DNA from 2 places in the Granulicatella elegans genome. Region 1 is predicted to be linked to the other one. Evidence: a T-box and tRNA genes for the amino acid it is inferred to sense, from the RefSeq annotation. Region 1 holds a T-box; the other holds one or more tRNA genes.
The links. The T-box of region 1 lies ahead of thrS (threonine--tRNA ligase). A T-box ahead of a tRNA ligase gene usually reads a tRNA of that ligase, here a tRNA-Thr.
Positions count from the first base shown of each region.

Region 2: it encodes a tRNA-Thr, which carries the amino acid that the T-box ahead of thrS (threonine--tRNA ligase) is inferred to sense. The anticodon was not compared.

Region 1 covers NZ_CP085953.1:1,295,379-1,305,404, reverse strand. Annotated here, with positions in the region: gene LK443_RS06505 (MATE family efflux transporter) at 1-65, opposite strand, end outside; gene thrS (threonine--tRNA ligase) at 140-2,083, opposite strand; T-box leader at 2,160-2,370, opposite strand; gene dnaI (primosomal protein DnaI) at 2,430-3,353, opposite strand; gene LK443_RS06490 (replication initiation and membrane attachment family protein) at 3,356-4,843, opposite strand; gene nrdR (transcriptional regulator NrdR) at 4,856-5,332, opposite strand; gene coaE (dephospho-CoA kinase) at 5,362-5,967, opposite strand; gene LK443_RS06475 (ABC transporter permease) at 6,131-7,270, opposite strand; gene LK443_RS06470 (ABC transporter permease) at 7,257-8,321, opposite strand; gene LK443_RS06465 (ABC transporter ATP-binding protein) at 8,318-9,262, opposite strand; gene LK443_RS06460 (sensor histidine kinase) at 9,423-10,026, shown strand, end outside.
Region 2 covers NZ_CP085953.1:97,405-107,430, forward strand. Annotated here, with positions in the region: gene LK443_RS00460 (ABC transporter substrate-binding protein) at 1-452, opposite strand, end outside; gene LK443_RS00465 (ABC transporter permease) at 449-1,285, opposite strand; gene LK443_RS00470 (ABC transporter permease) at 1,285-2,094, opposite strand; gene LK443_RS00475 (ABC transporter ATP-binding protein) at 2,087-3,196, opposite strand; gene LK443_RS00480 (helix-turn-helix domain-containing protein) at 3,219-3,761, opposite strand; gene LK443_RS00485 (ROK family protein) at 3,977-4,846, opposite strand; tRNA gene LK443_RS00490 (tRNA-Pro) at 4,925-4,998, opposite strand; tRNA gene LK443_RS00495 (tRNA-Arg) at 5,003-5,076, opposite strand; tRNA gene LK443_RS00500 (tRNA-Arg) at 5,104-5,177, opposite strand; tRNA gene LK443_RS00505 (tRNA-Leu) at 5,203-5,288, opposite strand; tRNA gene LK443_RS00510 (tRNA-Gly) at 5,314-5,385, opposite strand; tRNA gene LK443_RS00515 (tRNA-Thr) at 5,403-5,475, opposite strand; tRNA gene LK443_RS00520 (tRNA-Leu) at 5,489-5,570, opposite strand; tRNA gene LK443_RS00525 (tRNA-Lys) at 5,588-5,660, opposite strand; tRNA gene LK443_RS00530 (tRNA-Val) at 5,669-5,741, opposite strand; rRNA gene rrf (5S ribosomal RNA) at 5,756-5,871, opposite strand; rRNA gene LK443_RS00540 (23S ribosomal RNA) at 5,946-8,862, opposite strand; tRNA gene LK443_RS00545 (tRNA-Ala) at 8,996-9,068, opposite strand; tRNA gene LK443_RS00550 (tRNA-Ile) at 9,086-9,159, opposite strand; rRNA gene LK443_RS00555 (16S ribosomal RNA) at 9,272-10,026, opposite strand, start outside.

The DNA.
Region 1 (10,026 bases):
ATCGCTAATTGCATCAATAATTTTTTGACGGGTTGCGTTCCCATCGGATTTTCAATCGTTGTCATATATGAACTCCTTTTTTGTAACTTTAAACAAATATCCACCGGATAAACCGATGGAAACTTATTTACTAATTAGATTAATCTTCTAACGGACGAGAGAAGTTTGCAATTTCACGTTGAACACGTTCTAAGTATGCTTCAATTGTCATTGTAACAGTTTCTTTTGAACCATAGCGACGAACTGTAACTGTTCCTTCTTCTACTTCTTTATCCCCAATTACTAATTGATAAGGGATTTTTTGTGTTTGAGAGGCACGAATCTTGTAACCCATTTTTTCATTACGGTCATCTAATTCAACACGTAATCCTAAGCTCATCATTTTTTCTTTTAATGCACGAGCTGCATCATAATGATGTTCCACACTTACTGGAATTAAAGTCGCTTGAACTGGAGCTAACCAAGTTGGGAATGCTCCTTTATATTCTTCGATTAAGTAAGCTACAAAACGTTCTGCAGTTGATACTACCCCACGGTGAATAACTACTGGACGGTGAGTATTGTCACCATCTTCACCTACATAAGTTAAGTCAAAACGTTCTGGTAATAAGAAGTCTAATTGGATTGTAGACATTGTTTCTTCTAAGCCCATTGCTGTTTTGAATTGGATATCTAATTTTGGACCATAGAAAGCAGCTTCACCAATTGCTTCGAAATATTCTAAGCCCATTTCATCCATTGCTTCTTTTAACATTGCTTCTGCTTTATTCCACATTTCATCATCATCGAAGTATTTGTGTTTATCTTCTGGATCACGATAACTTAAACGGAATCGATAATCTTTTACATTGAAATCTTTATATACTTCACGAATTAAATCAAGAATACGTTTGAACTCATCTTTAATTTGATCAGGACGAACAAATGTATGACCATCATTTAATGTCATTTCACGTACACGTTGTAGGCCAGATAATGCTCCTGATTTTTCGTAACGGTGCATCATTCCTAACTCAGCAATACGAATAGGTAATTCACGATAGCTGTGAATATGATTTTTATAAACCATCATATGGTGTGGACAGTTCATTGGACGTAATACTAATAATTCTCCATCTCCCATATCCATTGGAGGGAACATATCTTCTTGATAGTGTGCCCAGTGACCTGAAGTTTTATACAAACCTACATCAGCCATTACTGGAGTATATACATGTTGGTATCCAAGAGAAATTTCTTTGTCTACAATATAACGTTCAATTGTACGACGAATTGTAGCACCTTTTGGTAACCAGAATGGTAATCCTGAGCCAACTTCTTGGCTAATCATAAATAAGTCTAATTCTTTTCCTAATTTACGATGGTCACGTTCTTTTGCTTCTTCACGCATTTTCAAGAATTCTTTTAAATCTGCTTTATCAAAGAATGCTGTACCGTATACACGTTGCATCATCTTATTATCAGAATTTCCTCTCCAATATGCTCCAGCAAGAGATAATAATTTGAAGACTTGAATACGTCCTGTTGAAGGTACGTGGATTCCACGACATAAGTCTACGAAATCTTCTTGTTGATAAATAGAAATTGTTTCATCTTCTGGTAAACCATTAATTAATTCTACTTTATATGGATCATTTGCAAAAATTTCTAACGCTTCTGCACGGCTTACTTCACGACGTACGATTGGATAGTTTTCTTTTACAATTCTCATCATTTCTGCTTCCACTTCTGGAAGAGCATCTTCTGTTAATTGGTTTGGCATATCTGTATCATAATAAAATCCTGATTCAATTGCAGGTCCCACCCCAAAATGAATTCCTGGGTATAAACGAGTTAACGCATGCGCTAATAAGTGTGCTGTTGAGTGACGCAAAATTCCTAATGCATCTTCATGGTCTGGTGTTACGATTTCAATACTTGCATCTTCTGTTAATGCTTGATTTAAATCGACTAATTCTCCATTTACTTTACCTGCAAGTGCTTTTTTTGCTAAGCTCTTACTAATACTTTCAGCAACTTCTTTTACTGAAATCCCTTGTTCAAATTCTTTTACAGCTCCATCTGGAAATGTAACTTTAATCATTGACATTGTTCTCCTTCTTTCCTTTCAAAAATGCTTTAAAAAAACAAAAAAACCATAGTTTGCATACTCATACAAACTATGGGACGTTATTTCTACGTGGTTCCACCCAAATTCATTCGTTTTAAACGAATCTCTTAAACGGACTAACGCTCCGCTACGCCTTGCCTTACTTCATTCAAACAAGGATTCAAAAGTGGTAAAACTATCTCGGATGAAGTGTTCCACCAACCCACTTCTCTCTATTAGATAACCAGATAACAGTTTCTTGTCTTTTTCATCATTTTCAAAATATTTAATTCATTAATATTTAACCACTATTTTTTATAAAAATCAAGCTATTTTAAAATTATGAATAGCGACGATTTTCTCCAGCTAAGAAAATTTCTTTCGATAGGAAACGTACACGTTCAATCAAACGTTTTGCTTTTAATAATTCTACATCTCCACGATTAGAGACACTTAAATGTTCTTGTAATTCTTCAATCGTTAAATTAGATGAAAAGAATGTTGGTAATTCTTGCATCATACGATATTCCAATACAATCATTAAAATTTCATCTCTAAACCAAGCAGAATTTGATTCAGCTCCAATATCATCTAACATTAAAATTGGAGAAGTTTTTAAAATTTCAACCTTTTCTTCTAAACGATTAGCACCAATCGCACTTTTGAGTTCACTTGATAAACTTGGAACATGCACTAAAGTTGTTTCAAATCCGATTTGAGCTAATTCATTTGCAATAGCTGCTAAGAAATAAGTCTTCCCTACTCCAAATGACCCGACTAAATAAATCGCACGGTGAAATTCATTTGGCTTTGCAGATAATTCATTAATAAATTGCAATGAAGCTTTAAAAATTTCTTGACGCTCTTTTGTAATATCTAAGGAATTTAATGTCACCTGTAATAAATTTTTAGGCATATTAATGGCATGAATTCGATTCGTTAAATCTTGCTTCTGTTGTTTTTGGATAAACTCTTGAGTCGGACGATACACGACTTCAACAAAACCTTGGTTCACCCTTAATAAGGGTTCCATCCCTTTAATGTATGTTTCTACTCCTTGGATACGAGCATCACGTTGTTGAATATATTCCAATAGGGCTGAATAGCTTTTCACTAAATTTTCTTGCGGAATTTCTTCTTGATGTTCTTGTAAAAATTGTTGAACTTCTTTATCTTGTAAAACTTCTGCTATAATTTTCTGATACTGTTGTTGAAATGCTGTAGTAGCTGTTTTATTGCCAAATAAATCTTGCATTCCTTCCATCACTATTCTCCCTTCATTTGTTCAGAATTCCCACTTGTTTTCAATTGAGAAAGCTGTGCTTTTAACAATTGAAGATTTTCATCATCTAATGGACTTTCTTTTGTTTCATTTGGTTTCATTGCCCAGTCAGGAACAGAAGCCACTCTTCCTTTTGGAGCATTTCCATAATATTTTTTACCTGAATATGACTGTGCTTGTCGATTTTCGATTTTTTCTTTACGACTTGCTTTAAACTCTTTATCTCTTTGTCGAACCGCTTCAATGGCACTTTCAGCTGTTTGAATGCCTTTTTGACTCCAATCATTTGCAATGGTATCGATTAAATTTTTATTAATCGTTGGATTATTTTTAACAACTAATACGTAATGAATTAAAATATTAATCACTTCTGATGGAATCGTTCCTACTTGAACTAAATCTAAAATAATTCGTTGTTCTCCATTTGAAACATAGCCATTTCTTTGTTGCTTAATACTTGTCATAAAGTCAAATGGTGTCATTTCTTTTGCTAAGGTTATTAATCGTTGAATCGTTTGAGGCAAATGAGTAGCCGCTTGACTTGCTTTTTGTTTTTCTTTTGCAACAACTTCTGAAACTGCAGGCATACTTTCTTTTTTAGAAACAACTGGAGTTACAATAACCTCCTCTTGTTTAGGTGCTGCTAAATGCTGATTTGCATTTATAATAATGGAATACAATTCCTTTTCATCGATTTCACCCGTTGATAAATCCGCAGCATAAATCACATATTGCGCAATTTCTCTTTCCGTTAATCCATAATATAATTGGAAGCTATTTAACATTTGCTTCACCTCAGGCGTTAAAGCCTGTTCATGAACAAATTGACTCTTTAATAGATCGGTTAATAATTCCCAATCAATAGTAGAATTCATGACTAATGATTCTTGTTGCTTCACATCTTTAATCATTTGTTTTTCTTGAGCAATATTTCTCTTGTACTGTGACATATTGAAAGGTAATTGGAATCCTTCTTGGAAAGTACTGGTCACCTCTTCCCCATAAGCAGCCTTTTCTTTTACACTAAAACGTTTTTGTAAAATTTCAAAACGTTGATGCCCCACTTGATTCACTAAAAGTGTCGATAATAAAGCATCTTTGAAAAATAAATTTGGACTTGCTGGTGCTTGTAATTCAAATGTATATTGAGCACTAATCGATTCTTCATCTTCATAACGATATGTTTTTAATAAGCCAACCGATTCTAAACGGATTCTTGCTTGGTAAAAATCTGGAATTCCCATATTCACTAACGCCAATAAATCCGCCAATCGAATGACATCACTTTGATAGGAATTCGGAGAAAGCTCACTAAATAAGACTAAATATAAAGTTGAGGCTTGAACCCCTAAAAATGGTACATATAATTGTGTCACAAATTGTAATTCACGTTGTGTCAGCCAAACTTGCTGAGTTACTTGAATACAATCACGTGGATTCAACTGACTCCACTTTATTGATTTCTCGTCCATTTGATCCTCCTATTATGATTGACTATCTTTACGATCCATTTCAAAAGACATTCTTTCTAATTCTTTTAAGAACATTTTTCGATCGGTAAATTGACGATAGACACTTGCAAAACGAATATAAGCAATATCATCAATTTTAGCGAGGTAATCCATGACCATCTCTCCGATTAACATACTTGAGATTTCATTTTCTCCCTCTTGATTAATTTTATGTTCTACTTCATTCACAATTTGTTCTAATTGACTTAATGGAATCGGACGTTTTTCAGCTGAGCGAACTAATCCATTTAATAATTTTTCACGACTAAACGCTTCACGATTTCCATTTCTTTTAATGACTAAAATCGGCGCTTTTTCTAACCGTTCAAAAGTTGTAAATCGATAACCACATTCATCGCATTCTCTTCTTCTTCGAATTGAACGACCATCGTCTGCTGGACGGCTATCAATCACTCGTGAACCATTAAATTTACATTTTGGACATTGCATGACGATGTCCCCTTTCTTCTACTTTTTTCTTATTGTAGTATATCATTTTTCTTTTCTACTAGCCACTGTTCAACTTGATGATATAACTGCTGAATCGAAGTTTGATTATCCAATAATACTGTCGCTCTTTTTCGTTTTTCTTCGATGGATAATTGAGAATCGATTCGAGACATCGCTTCTTGTTTTGTATATTGATTTCTCTTCATTAATCGTTCTAATTGTATTTCTTTTGGGACATAAACAACGATAATTTCTTCGCATAATTCCTCGTAATGCTTTTCAAATAATAGTGGCAAATCTAAGACAATCATATTCTCCCCTTTTTGACGATACTCTTCGATTTCATCTAAAATCATAATTTTAATGAGAGGCTGTAATAGAGCATCTAATTTTTGACGGTTTTCTGCATTTGAAAAAACTAATTCCCCTAATTTTTGACGATTTAAGCTTCCATTTTCTTCAAACACATCACTACCGAAAACTTTTCTAATTTCTCTGGCACCTTGACTATTAGGTTCGACTACTTTACGAGCAACTTCATCTGCATCAATGACAGGAATTTTCAATTGTTTTAAATAAGAAGATACCGTGGATTTCCCAGAAGAAATCCCACCTGTTAATCCAACAATTTTCATAAAATTCCTCCTTGTAGCTCTTTTATTCTATGTTAGATGAAAACAAAGATTGATGCAATAAAAAACTATGTAAGAGAAACAAAAAAGGAATTTCCCCGTAGCAGCAATGAGCCTCGCTTTTGCGAGGCTGCTTGCGTCCTTTGCTACTTTAAGGAAATTCCAATTAAATAAATTTTTTATTGCGACGAATGCGCTGCACGCTAAACGCCATTACGACATATAAAATAGTAAATAAAACAATCATCCCTAAATGGAATGCATAACTTGAAAACTCTGTTGAAGAATTGTTCGCTGCAGAAGTCACGTAATAAACAGGGAAGAATTTAGCAATATTCACTCCAAAAGAACTTACGAGATCTAAAGGAACAAAAATTCCAGATAAAAACGCTAGCCCCATCCCAAATATTGTACTTGCAGCTGAATAAGCATATTGGTTCTCGCCAATAACTACTGCACAAAGAAATGACAAAGCATAAGCTGAAATTGCCGAAACTGTACTCAATAATAAAATCTTCAACGCTTGAGAACTCGTATAAAATTCAGGAGATAATATTTCTACAAAAAGCAGATTAATGCCAACAATCAAACCTACAATCGTTAACCCTGCTAAAAATTGTTCCAACATCACTCTACGCTCATCTTTCATCGCAATCGCAATTCTCTTGGCAACTTCTTTTCCTTTCATTTTAGAAAAAATTGTACCAAATAAATAAATGAACACTGAAAAATAGATAAATGGACTATAAGCAAAATAATGTTCACCAAATTTTTCTTTAGAGTATTGACTGGATACTACTTCTTTCGATAGCAATGTTACTTTAGCTTCTTGAGACATAATAGTATCAATTTTTTCCGCACTAAAATCCCCTTGTTTTTTTAAAGCGACTGCGTATCGAATATATGCATTTACGTACTCACGAATTAAATGACCCGATAATGAATGAGAGATTTCCATTGCAACAACTTCTTGTTCTTTTTCCAATTTTGAATGTACATCACTTGGAATCCATAACACTGCATCTACATCCCCTGCATAAATCATTTCTTTCACACTTGTATCACTGTTCGTTGTGAACTGTACGTTATGATTTTTTTGCAGTGTTTGAACTAAATGTTTCATGATTTCATCAGTTCCATTCGACTCATCTTTTATTATCATTTTAATAGAAGTATCTTCAAATTTACTCGTTTCATTCTTTCCAGAGACTTGAAGTAAGGCCATTCCTATAAAAATTATTAAATAAACGATGGCATACATTTTATACCGATTTGCAAGTTTTAAAAAATATTTATAAACTGTCATAACGTGTTCTCCTTAATCTCCAAAATGCACATACAGTTAAGAGGGCAATATAAATTCCAAGTAATCCATAAATTCTCCCCATTTGGGTACTTCCATTAAAACGATTCAATTGATAAAAACCAGACATGATTAAAGCTACCGGATTAAACTGATTCACCCATGGCAAACTACTATTTATAAATACTCGAATAGCACTTCCCATTAACCCTGCAATAGCCGATAAAATCATATTCATCATTAAAGCAATGATAATTCTTCCTTGCATACTGAGCTGTTGAAGTGTCCCCACTAAAATTCCTAATGCTAATCCAAAAATATTCCCGATAACCATCAATGCTATACTTCCTGTCCAATCAGAAAATAATTGCAATTTAAGAATTTGCGTTAAATACACTAATAAAATAATATTTGAAACTAGATTCAACGTTAATCCTGTAGCAAAACTGTAAATCAGAAATTTCCATTTACTAAATGAACTTCCCATAACTCTTCGTCCCACTTCAGATAAATTACCATTCATATATGCTACACAAACAACTCCACTAAAGATTGAATACATTGCAAAACTTGCTAGACTTGAATAGAACATCATTGTTCCTTCACTGACCTCACTCTTTGTTTCTGTTATCCAACTTTTTTGAAAATCAATCGAAGAGGCACTTTGGCCAAGAGACTGAACTTGCTTAATTTGAGTTATGACATTTTTTAACACACTTTGAGGAGTACCTGATTCTTTTGCGACTACAACATCCAACTGATCATCAACAAATCCATCGACTTCACCATCAAGCGTTAACTGCTTTCCTTCTTCTGCTGAAGTGACATCTGTAATTTCAAAATTCTCCCCTGCTTGTTCGAATACAAAATGAAAAGGATGATCCTTAGTCATCGCCACACGAACTGGAGTTAATTCTTGATGAATCACACCAGAAAGAGATAAATAAAAGAAAGTCGTTAAAATTACCGGATAACATAATACCCAAAATGAAAATGCAAAATCTTTTACCGCATCTTTAAATAAATACTTAAATAACTTTAGAAATGTCATCATCTATCACGAAGTCCTTTCCCAGTATAGGCTAGAAACACATCATCTAAACTTGGTTGTTCACTATATAAACGCACATAATTTAACTGCAATTCTTCAATCGTGTTGGCAACATGCATTAAATGATTATTTCCCTTTTTAAAATGAAACTTCAACTGTTGTTTTTGTTCTTCCATCACTAAAATTTGAGGAATTTGTCTTAATCGCTCTAATTGTTCACTTGTTGGAATGGTCGTTAATTCTACTTGAATAATTTCTGAAATAGTAATCGATGCTTTTAATTCTTGAGACGTTCCAGAAATAATGCTCTTTCCTTTATCCATAATCACAATACGATCACTTAATCCATCCACTTCATCTAAATAATGAGTGGTATAAATAATGGTACTGCCTTTTTCATTTAATTGACGAATTCCGTCTAAAATAAACGAACGACTTTGAGTATCAACTGCAACAGTTGGCTCATCAAAGAAAATTAAGGAAGGTTTATGGACAATTCCGCAAGCAATATTTAATCGGCGTTTCAATCCACCACTTAATTTTTTCGGAAGAAATTTACGAAAATCTTGTAATTCTGTAAATTCAATCGCTTCTTTTACATATTGTTTTCGCAATGTTGAATCTGAAATGTATAGTCCACAAAAGAAATCAATATTTTCTTCCACTGTTAAATTTTCTAAATAAGCTAACTCTTGTGGTACAATTCCAATTTGCCCTCTAGCTTTAGCAGATAATGGAAATTGATTTTCTCCTAACACTGTAATCTCTCCACTATCAAATGTTAAAAATCCTAGCATACAATTGATTAAAGTTGTTTTTCCACAGCCATTTGGACCAAGAAGCGCTAATAACTCCCCTTTTTGAATTTCAATTTCAAAGTGATTTAACGCCATTAAATCTTTATATCGTTTCACTAAACCTTTTACTACAATACTTGTTTCCATATTTTCACCGATCCTTTCATCACAATCTTAGTATATAAAATGTTTTCACTCTTACCTAGTGTCAAATATCATCATTTTCATATGACATTTGTCATATTTTTATAGAATTTTATGGCTTTTTCAGTTACACTACAATAAAAAGCAGATTGGAGGGATAGCCTTGCGTACATTCATTGAAAAATCATTATTTTTTATTCTCATCAGTATTTTTTTAGCACAGGAAAATATTGAACTGTTGACAATTTTTCTAGGATTTTGTATGTATATCCTCTCACTTTCCCCTTATGTCAGTTCAAAATTCATTTCATCGATTGCATTAGGGATTTCTGGAATACTTTGTATTCTATTCCCACAGACTGGACTTTATAGTGTACTGTTCATTATGCATGCTGTTCATTTATATGGTTTATGGGGAATTTTTTCTGGGGGGATTTTATTTTTACAGCCTAATTTATTTACCCTTATCCTCGGCATCATTGGCAGCTATATCCTAATACAAACTCAAAAAGATGAAGCTTTTCAAAAGAAAAATTATCAAATCCAAAATAATTTAGAATTAGAACGCTTGAAATTAATACAGCGCCAACAATCAAATTCTGATGAAGTTTTAAAGCAAATGGAAATTGCGACCTTAAAAGAAAGAAATCGGATTTCTCATGCATTACATGATCAACTAGGACATACTTTGAGTGCTTCTATTATGCAATTAGAAGCGCTGCAAATTATTACAACTGAACCCGTTGTAGAAGAAAAATTAGAACATT
Region 2 (10,026 bases), 690 kb from region 1:
TCAGCAATATTTTTAGTATTATAAATAATTCCTAAAGTTCCCCAGAAATAAGGAATACTATAACGATTATTTGGATCAAAACTCTTATTCAAGAATTTTCCATCTAAATGTTCGATTCCTTCAATTTTAGAATAATCTAGTGGCACTAATAAATCTTCTTTTAACATTTTATGAATGGCATATTCACTTGGAATCGCCACATCATAATTTGTACCACCTTGTTTGATTTTTGTATACATCGCTTCATTTGAATCAAATGTTTCATAAATTACTTTATAACCTGTTTCTTCTTCAAACTGAGTAATTAAACTAGGATCAATATAATCTCCCCAGTTGTAAACAATAATCGTATCAAGGCTACCGGCAGTAGCTGTTTCAAAATTTTTTCTAAAAAGAAACAATCCCAAACTTGCGACTAAAATTGCTCCAATAAACATCATTAATCGCTTCATAACGCTACCCCCTTCACTAAATCATTCTCATCATTTTTTTGATTTAAACGTTTTGCTTGATATTGTTGAATGAAATAATATCCAATCACTAACACTAATGAGAACAAGAACATTAAAGTACTTAATGCATTAATTTGTAAACTAATTCCTTGACGGGCTCTTGAATAAATTTCAACCGCAATTGTTGAGAATCCATTACCTGTTACGAAGAACGTTACCGCAAAATCATCTAATGAATACGTAAACGCCATAAAAAATCCACTCAAAATTCCAGGTGTAATCGATGGTAAAATAATTCGTGTTAACACTTGCGAACTTGTTGCACCTAAGTCACGTGCCGCAGTAATCATTGAACGATTCATTTCTGTTAATTTTGGTAAAACCATTAATACAACAATTGGAATATTAAACGCAATATGCGAAAGTAGTACAGACCAAAATCCTAATTTAAATCCAATAAAGGTAAATAAAATTAATAAACTTGCCCCGATAATAACGTCTGGAGAAACTAATAAAATATTATTCATCCCAAGCACAAATTGCTTTCTTCTATTTGAACGAATAAAATCAATCATAATTGCTCCGAGAGTTCCAATAATCGTTGCACATAGTGCAGATAATAAGGCTAAAATTAAAGTATCAATAACGATTCCAATTAATCTAGTATCTCCAAGAACCGCTTGATAATGTTCTAAAGTAAACGATTGGAAATCGTTCATTCCTCCACCACTATTGAATGAATAATAAATCAAATAGAAAATTGGAGCATATAGTACTGCAAACACAAATACTAAATAAGCATTTGATAACCAATGATTTTTTTCTAATTTCATTATGCTTCTCCTCCATGTCTACGATCTCGTGTGACAAACATTAAGACAATCATCGCCACAATTAAGACAACCCCAATTGTTGAACCCATTCCCCAGTTTTGTGTCACTAAGAAATGTTGCTCTACAGCAGTTCCTAATGTAATCACACGATTTCCTCCAATTAAACGAGTTAACATGAATAGTGATAGTGAGGGAATAAATACTGCTTGAACGCCACTTCTAACACCACTCATTGTTAATGGAATGACAACATTTTTTAATGTTTGCCATGGAGTCGCACCAAGATCTCGACTTGCTGCAATTAGCGAACTTGGCAATTCTTCTACTGCATTGAAAATTGGTAAAATCATAAATGGTAACTCAATATAAGCAGCTACTGTTAAGAAACTAAAATCCGTAAATAGAAATTCTTTTGGCGCAATTCCAAATAATGATAAAAATTGATTGACAGTACCCGTTTGGCTAAAAATTCCAATAAAAGCATAAGCTTTTAATAATAAATTGACCCAAGTCGGTAAGATGATTAATAATAGCCATAAATTTTTATGTTTAGTTTTACTTAAAAAGTAAGCTGTTGGATAACTCACGACTAAAGTCACTAATGTTACTAAAAAGGCATACCACACTGAGTTAAATGTCATTTCTAAATAATTACCAGAAGAAAAATAATTCGTATAGTTTCCAATCGTTAATTGATTATTAATATCAAAAAATGACTTATAGAAAATCATCGCCAAAGGCGCTACTACAAATAATGCCAACCATAACAGATATGGAATGGAAAAGCACATGCGAGAATTTTTACTCATTGCTATCGTCCTCCACTTCCTCATAGCTTTCTAGACGTGCATCAAATTCTTCTTCACTTTCTCCAAAACGCATTACGTGAATATCTTGTGGCTCGAAGTATAATCCAACTTTAGAACCAACTTCTGCTTTTTTCGTTGAGTGAATCATCCACTCATTTTTATTTTCGTCATAACAAATAATTTCATAGTGAACTCCACGGAATAATTGTGTATCCACTTCAACAATTAATTTTCCTTTATCCACACTTGTTAGAGATAAATCTTCCGGACGAATAACGATTTCAACTTTTTCATTTGGACGCATACCAGCATCGGCACATTCAAATTCTTTACCAACAAATTCTACTAAGTAGTCTTCTTTCATCACACCAGCAACGATATTACTTTCTCCGATAAAGTCCGCAACGAAACGGTTAATTGGTTCATCATAAATATCAACTGGAGTCCCAGATTGAATAATTTCCCCACCATTTAATACGAAGATTTCATCACTCATCGCAAGAGCTTCTTCTTGGTCATGCGTCACGAAAATAAATGTAATTCCTAAACGTTGTTGTAATTCACGTAATTCATACTGCATGTCAGTTCTTAATTTTAAGTCTAATGCTGATAATGGTTCATCTAATAATAGAACTTCTGGTTCATTCACTAATGCACGAGCAATCGCTACACGCTGTTGTTGTCCTCCAGACATTTGAACAATCTCACGTTTTTCATACCCTGATAATTGAACTAATTTTAATGCTTCAGAAACTTTTTGTTTAATCGCATCTTCAGGTAATTTTTTCAAACGTAAACCGAATGCAATATTTTCAAATACATTCATATGAGGGAATAATGCATAGTCTTGGAATACAGTATTTACTTTACGTTTATTTGGTGGTAAATCCGTTACATCTTCTCCATTTAGTGTAACTGTTCCAGTTGTTGCATCAGTAAAACCAGCAATAATACGAAGAATGGTAGTTTTTCCACATCCTGAAGGGCCTAATAATGTATAAAATTTCCCTTTTTCAATTCCAAAGTTAATATTTTTTAAAACTTGAGTATCATCATAAGATTTTGTAACATTTTCAAATGTAATAATTGTATTGTTAGACATGTTTTGTACCAATCCTTCCTTTTTATAAATAAGAATTTGTTGCAACAATTAACACCTTACTTGTTTCATTGCCAGCATTTTTAATTTGGTGCTTAGCAGAAGCTTCAAAATAAAATGATTCTCCTTTTGAGACAATTTCTATTTGTTTTCCTACTTTCACCTGAACTTTACCTTCTAGAACATATCCAAAAGTTTCGGATAATGATGGTTCGAACACTTTGTATTCGCCTTTCGGTTGAAATTCCAATATTACTGGTTCCATCTCATGTTCATTTGAATCTGGATTTAACCAAGTCACGATTGTTTTATGTTTTGGATTCTCCATAACAGTCATATCTTCAGGTCCATAAACGATTAAAGCTTCTTCCGGTCCATCTTCAAAGAAATCCTTTGGCGCACATCCTAATACTTCTAAAATATCAAAAAATGTGTCCATCGAAGGTGAACTTAGATCATTTTCTAATTGGGATATATATCCTTTTGATAAATCCGTCCTCTCGGCTAATTCTTCTTGGGTCAGTCCTTTTTGAACACGAAGTGCTTTTAATTGACTCCCTATTTCCATATTATCCCTCCATTTTTAAACTAAAAGTTTAATAACACTATGACTTATTATACTCTAAGTTTAGTAATAGTCAACAAACAAATCTCAGAAAAATAAAAAAAGAACCCTATACAATGGATAGAGTTCAGACAAATAGATATAAAAATTAAGATGCAAAGTAATGAAACCAAAGGTTTGCTGGCGTCCATTACTACGGTATAAGAAGTCAGTTATTATTAACGTTCAGAAAGAGTCTTCGCCATTGCTAAGCATCCAATTGTTGCTGCATTATTCCCTAAAGCTGGAGTTTGTATATACTCATCAACAGAAGGATAACCAACATAACCATTCATTAATTTCTCAAATTCTTGCTTAACTTTCTTTAATAAATGAGACTGTTGCATCACTCCACCACCTAAAACAATCACTTCAGGTGCTAAAATTAATGTTGTATTATAAATACATTGTGCAGCATAATAAGCTTCAATATCCCAAATTGGATCAGTTGGCTCTAATTCAAATGCAGGACGTCCCGCTTTCTCTTGTAAGGCTGGTCCAGCTGCTAAACCTTCTAAACAGTCAGAGTGGAAAGGACATACACATTTTGCATTATCTTCAGGATGACGTTTGACAATCATATGACCCATTTCAGGGAAGTTCATCCCACCTACAAACTTACCACGTTGGATAGCTCCACCACCAACACCGGTTCCAAATGTATAATACACTAAACTTTCTAAATCTTTTCCATGACCAAAATAGTATTCGCCATAAGCTGCTGCATTTACATCAGTTGTCCAATTCATTGGTACATTTAAATGACGTTTCAATTCACCAATGAAATCAAAATTTTGCCATGCTAATTTTGGAGTAGAAGTAATGTATCCAAATGTTGCAGATTTTTTATTACTATCAATAGGACCAAAAGCACCCACACCCACCGCTTCTAATTCTTGTTCATACTTTTTAAAAAATTCAAAAACTTTCGGTAAAGTTTCCTCTGGAGTTGTCGTTGGAATTGAAATTCTTTCTAAAACTTCCATATCATGATTTCCAATGGCACAAACAAACTTTGTACCACCAGCTTCGATACTACCTAATACCATATAAAATTCCTCCAATTTGTTAATAATTATATTATAAACAAAAAAAGACAAGTAAGCTAGTACTTACTTGTCATCTAATCGGGAATACAGGATTCGAACCTACGACCCCTTGGTCCCAAACCAAGTGCTCTACCAAGCTGAGCTAATTCCCGATAATGCACCCAACAGGAGTCGAACCTGTAACCGCTTGATTCGTAGTCAAGTACTCTATCCAATTGAGCTATGGGTGCTACTTATTTACTTATATATAGAAAAAATGCACCCAACAGGAGTCGAACCTGTAACCGCTTGATTCGTAGTCAAGTACTCTATCCAATTGAGCTATGGGTGCAAATTTTATTCAATTATATTGAAAATGCCGAGGGCCGGGATCGAACCGGCACGGTCATCACTGACCGCAGGATTTTAAGTCCTGTGCGTCTGCCAATTCCGCCACCCCGGCATGGGCCATGGTTTATCATTGGCAAAGCGGAAGACGGGGTTCGAACCCGCGACCCCCACCTTGGCAAGGTGGTGTTCTACCACTGAACTACTTCCGCAAATTTATTCATTTAAATGCCGGCTAAAGGACTTGAACCCTCGACCCTCTGATTACAAATCAGATGCTCTACCAACTGAGCTAAGCCGGCCGAAACTTAATAGTGCGGGTGAAGGGACTCGAACCCCCACGCCTCTCGGCGCTAGATCCTAAATCTAGTGCGTCTGCCAATTCCGCCACACCCGCGATTTCTCGCTTGAGAATGAGTGATACAGGGCTCGAACCTGTGACCCTCTGATTAAAAGTCAGATGCTCTACCAACTGAGCTAATCACTCATGATTCATGGAGGTTAACGGGATCGAACCGCTGACCCCCTGCTTGTAAGGCAGGTGCTCTCCCAGCTGAGCTAAACCTCCATAATATTTGAAAAGCGTGGCAACGTCCTACCCTCACAGGGGGAAACCCCCAACTACTATCGGCGCTAAGAAGCTTAACTTCTGTGTTCGAGATGGGAACAGGTGTATCCTTCTTGCCATCGTCACCACACTTCTCTCTTGAAAAAGCTCTCGCTCTCTCAAAACTGAATCTATATCCAATTCCTTCCTCATTTACCTTCAACCTTGGTTAAGTCCTCGACCGATTAGTACTAGTCCGCTCCATGCCTCACGGCACTTCCACTCCTAGCCTATCTACCTGTTCGTCTCTCAGGGGTCTTACTCACTTAAAATGATGGGAAATCTCATCTCGAGGGGGGCTTCACGCTTAGATGCTTTCAGCGTTTATCCCGTCCACACATAGCTACCCAGCGATGCTCTTGGCAGAACAACTGGTACACCAGCGGTGTGTCCATCCCGGTCCTCTCGTACTAAGGACAGCTCCTCTCAAATTTCCAACGCCCGCGACGGATAGGGACCGAACTGTCTCACGACGTTCTGAACCCAGCTCGCGTACCGCTTTAATGGGCGAACAGCCCAACCCTTGGGACCGACTTCAGCCCCAGGATGCGATGAGCCGACATCGAGGTGCCAAACCTCCCCGTCGATGTGAACTCTTGGGGGAGATAAGCCTGTTATCCCCAGGGTAGCTTTTATCCGTTGAGCGATGGCCCTTCCATTCGGTACCACCGGATCACTAAGCCCGACTTTCGTCCCTGCTCGACTTGTTGGTCTCGCAGTCAAGCTCCCTTCTGCCTTTACACTCTTCGAATGATTTCCAACCATTCTGAGGGAACCTTTGGGCGCCTCCGTTACACTTTAGGAGGCGACCGCCCCAGTCAAACTGCCCGTCTGACACTGTCTCCCACCTTGCTTCTAGGTGCGGGTTAGAGGGTTCATGTAACAAGGGTAGTATCCCACCATTGCCTCCTTGGAAACTGGCGTTCCCATCTCTTCGGCTCCTACCTATCCTGTACATGTCACACAAACACTCAATATCAAACTACAGTAAAGCTCCATGGGGTCTTTCCGTCCTGTCGCGGGTAACCTGCATCTTCACAGGTACTATAATTTCACCGAGTCTCTCGTTGAGACAGTGCCCAGATCGTTACGCCTTTCGTGCGGGTCGGAACTTACCCGACAAGGAATTTCGCTACCTTAGGACCGTTATAGTTACGGCCGCCGTTTACTGGGGCTTCAATTCAAAGCTTCGCCCTAATGGACTAACCTCTCCTCTTAACCTTCCAGCACCGGGCAGGCGTCAGCCCCTATACGTCATCTTTCGATTTTGCAGAGACCTATGTTTTTGATAAACAGTCGCCTGGGCCTATTCACTGCGGCTGGTATTTCTACCAGCACCCCTTCTCCCGAAGTTACGGGGTCATTTTGCCGAGTTCCTTAACGAGAGTTCGCTCGCTCACCTTAGTGTTCTCCACTCAACTACCTGTGTCGGTTTGCGGTACGGGTTCTGTTAATCTCACTAGAAGCTTTTCTCGGCAGTGTGACGTCAGTTGCTTCGCTACTTTTTTTCGCTCCCCTTCACAGCTTACCCCGTTTGTGACAAGCATTTCACTCATCAGCGGACTCGCTGCTTGGACGTACTTTTCCACTCGTACGCTCAACTTAGCCTCCTGCGTCCCTCCATTGCTCAAACAATTAACAGAAGTACAGGAATATCAACCTGTTATCCATCGACTACGCCTTTCGGCCTCGCCTTAGGTCCCGACTAACCCTGGGAGGACGAGCCTTCCCCAGGAAACCTTAGTCATTCGGTGGACGGGATTCTCACCCGTCTTTCGCTACTCATACCGGCATTCTCACTTCTAAGCGCTCCACATGTCCTTACGGTCATGCTTCTTCGCCCTTAGAACGCTCTCCTACCACTCAGTTATTATCTGAATCCACAGCTTCGGTAATCTGTTTAGCCCCGTTACATTTTCGGCGCAGGGTCACTCGACTAGTGAGCTATTACGCACTCTTTGAATGATGGCTGCTTCTAAGCCAACATCCTAGTTGTCTGTGCAACCCCACATCCTTTTCCACTTAACAGATATTTTGGGACCTTAGCTGGTGGTCTGGGCTGTTTCCCTTTCGACTACGGATCTTATCACTCGCAGTCTGACTCCCGGACATAAATACATGGCATTCGGAGTTTATCTGAATTCGGTAACCCGAGATGGGCCCCTAGTCCAAACAGTGCTCTACCTCCACGATTCTTCATTCCGAGGCTAGCCCTAAAGCTATTTCGGAGAGAACCAGCTATCTCCAAGTTCGATTGGAATTTCTCCGCTACCCACACCTCATCCAAGCACTTTTCAACGTGCCCTGGTTCGGTCCTCCAGTGCGTTTTACCGCACCTTCAACCTGGACATGGGTAGATCACTTGGTTTCGGGTCTACGTCAACATACTCTGCCGCCCTATTCAGACTCGCTTTCGCTACGGCTCCGACTCTTCATCTTAACCTCGCATGTTAACGTAACTCGCCGGTTCATTCTACAAAAGGCACGCCATCACCCATTAACGGGCTCTGACTACTTGTAAGCACACGGTTTCAGGTACTCTTTCACTCCCCTCCCGGGGTTCTTTTCACCTTTCCCTCACGGTACTGGTTCACTATCGGTCACTAGGTAGTATTTAGCCTTGCCAGATGGTCCTGGCGGATTCCGACGGGATTCCTCGTGTCCCGCCGTACTCAGGTGCTCTCTTGTGCCAACTTTCTGTTTTGCATACAGGACTGTCACCTTCTTTGATCCTGCTTTCCAACAGGGTTCTGCTACAGATTGTCATACACGTTGTTGAAAGTCCTACAACCCCAGTGTGCATGCACACTGGTTTGGGCTCTTCCCGTTTCGCTCGCCGCTACTCAGGAAATCGATTTTTCTTTCTCTTCCTGCGGGTAATGAGATGTTTCAGTTCCCCGCGTCTACCTCGTCATAAGCCTGCGCTTATGCGTAACACCCCATCACGGGTGTTGGGTTCCCCCATTCGGAAATCTCTGGATCTTAGCTTACTTACAGCTCCCCAAAGCATATCGGTGTTCGTTCCGTCCTTCTTCGGCTCCTAGTGCCAAGGCATTCACCGTGCGCCCTTATTCACTTAACCATTATGGTCGCGTTGCTTCTTGTTAAAAAACTCTTTTTCGTTAGATTTCTCTAACTCTCGGTAAATTTTTGGTTTTCATTTGTGATATAGTATTCAGTTTTCAAAGGTCGAGTTTCTATCCTTTCGGATAGTATGGAGACTAGCGGGATCGAACCGCTGACCTCCTGCGTGCAAAGCAGGCGCTCTCCCAGCTGAGCTAAGCCCCCATTAAATTCGAAACTTATGGGCCTAAATGGACTCGAACCATCGACCTCACGCTTATCAGGCGTGCGCTCTAACCAGCTGAGCTATAGGCCCGTTCGGATTTAGACTTATTGTTTTGAGAGTTAACCTCTCAAAACTAAACAAAGATTTCAACCTGTAGGGTTCCGTGTTCATCTAACGTCGAAACATTAGATGTTATCCTTAGAAAGGAGGTGATCCAGCCGCACCTTCCGATACGGCTACCTTGTTACGACTTCACCCCAATCATCTATCCCACCTTAGGCGGCTGGCTCCGTAAGGTTACCTCACCGACTTTGGGTGTTACAAACTCTCGTGGTGTGACGGGCGGTGTGTACAAGACCCGGGAACGTATTCACCGCGGCGTGCTGATCCGCGATTACTAGCGATTCCGGCTTCATGTAGGCGAGTTGCAGCCTACAATCCGAACTGAGAATGGCTTTAAGAGATTCGCTTACCCTCGCGAGTTCGCTGCTCGTTGTACCATCCATTGTAGCACGTGTGTAGCCCAAGTCATAAGGGGCATGATGATTTGACGTCATCCCCACCTTCCTCCGGTTTGTCACCGGCAGTCTCACTAGAGTGCCCAACTCAATGCTGGCAACTAGTAATAAGGGTTGCGCTCGTTGCGGGACTTAACCCAACATCTCACGACACGAGCTGACGACAACCATGCACCACCTGTCTCTTTGTCCCCGAAGGGAATGCTCTATCTCTAGAGTGGTCAAAGGATGTCAAGACTTGGTAAGGTTCTTCGCGTTGCTTCGAATTAAACCACATGCTCCACCGCTTGTGCGGGTCCCCGTCAATTCCTTTGAGTTTCAACCTTGCGGTCGTACTCCCCAGGCGGAGTGCTTAATGCGTTAACTGCAGCACTGAAGGGCGGAAACCCTCCAACACTTAGCACTCATCGTTTACGGCGTGGACTACCAGGGTATCTAA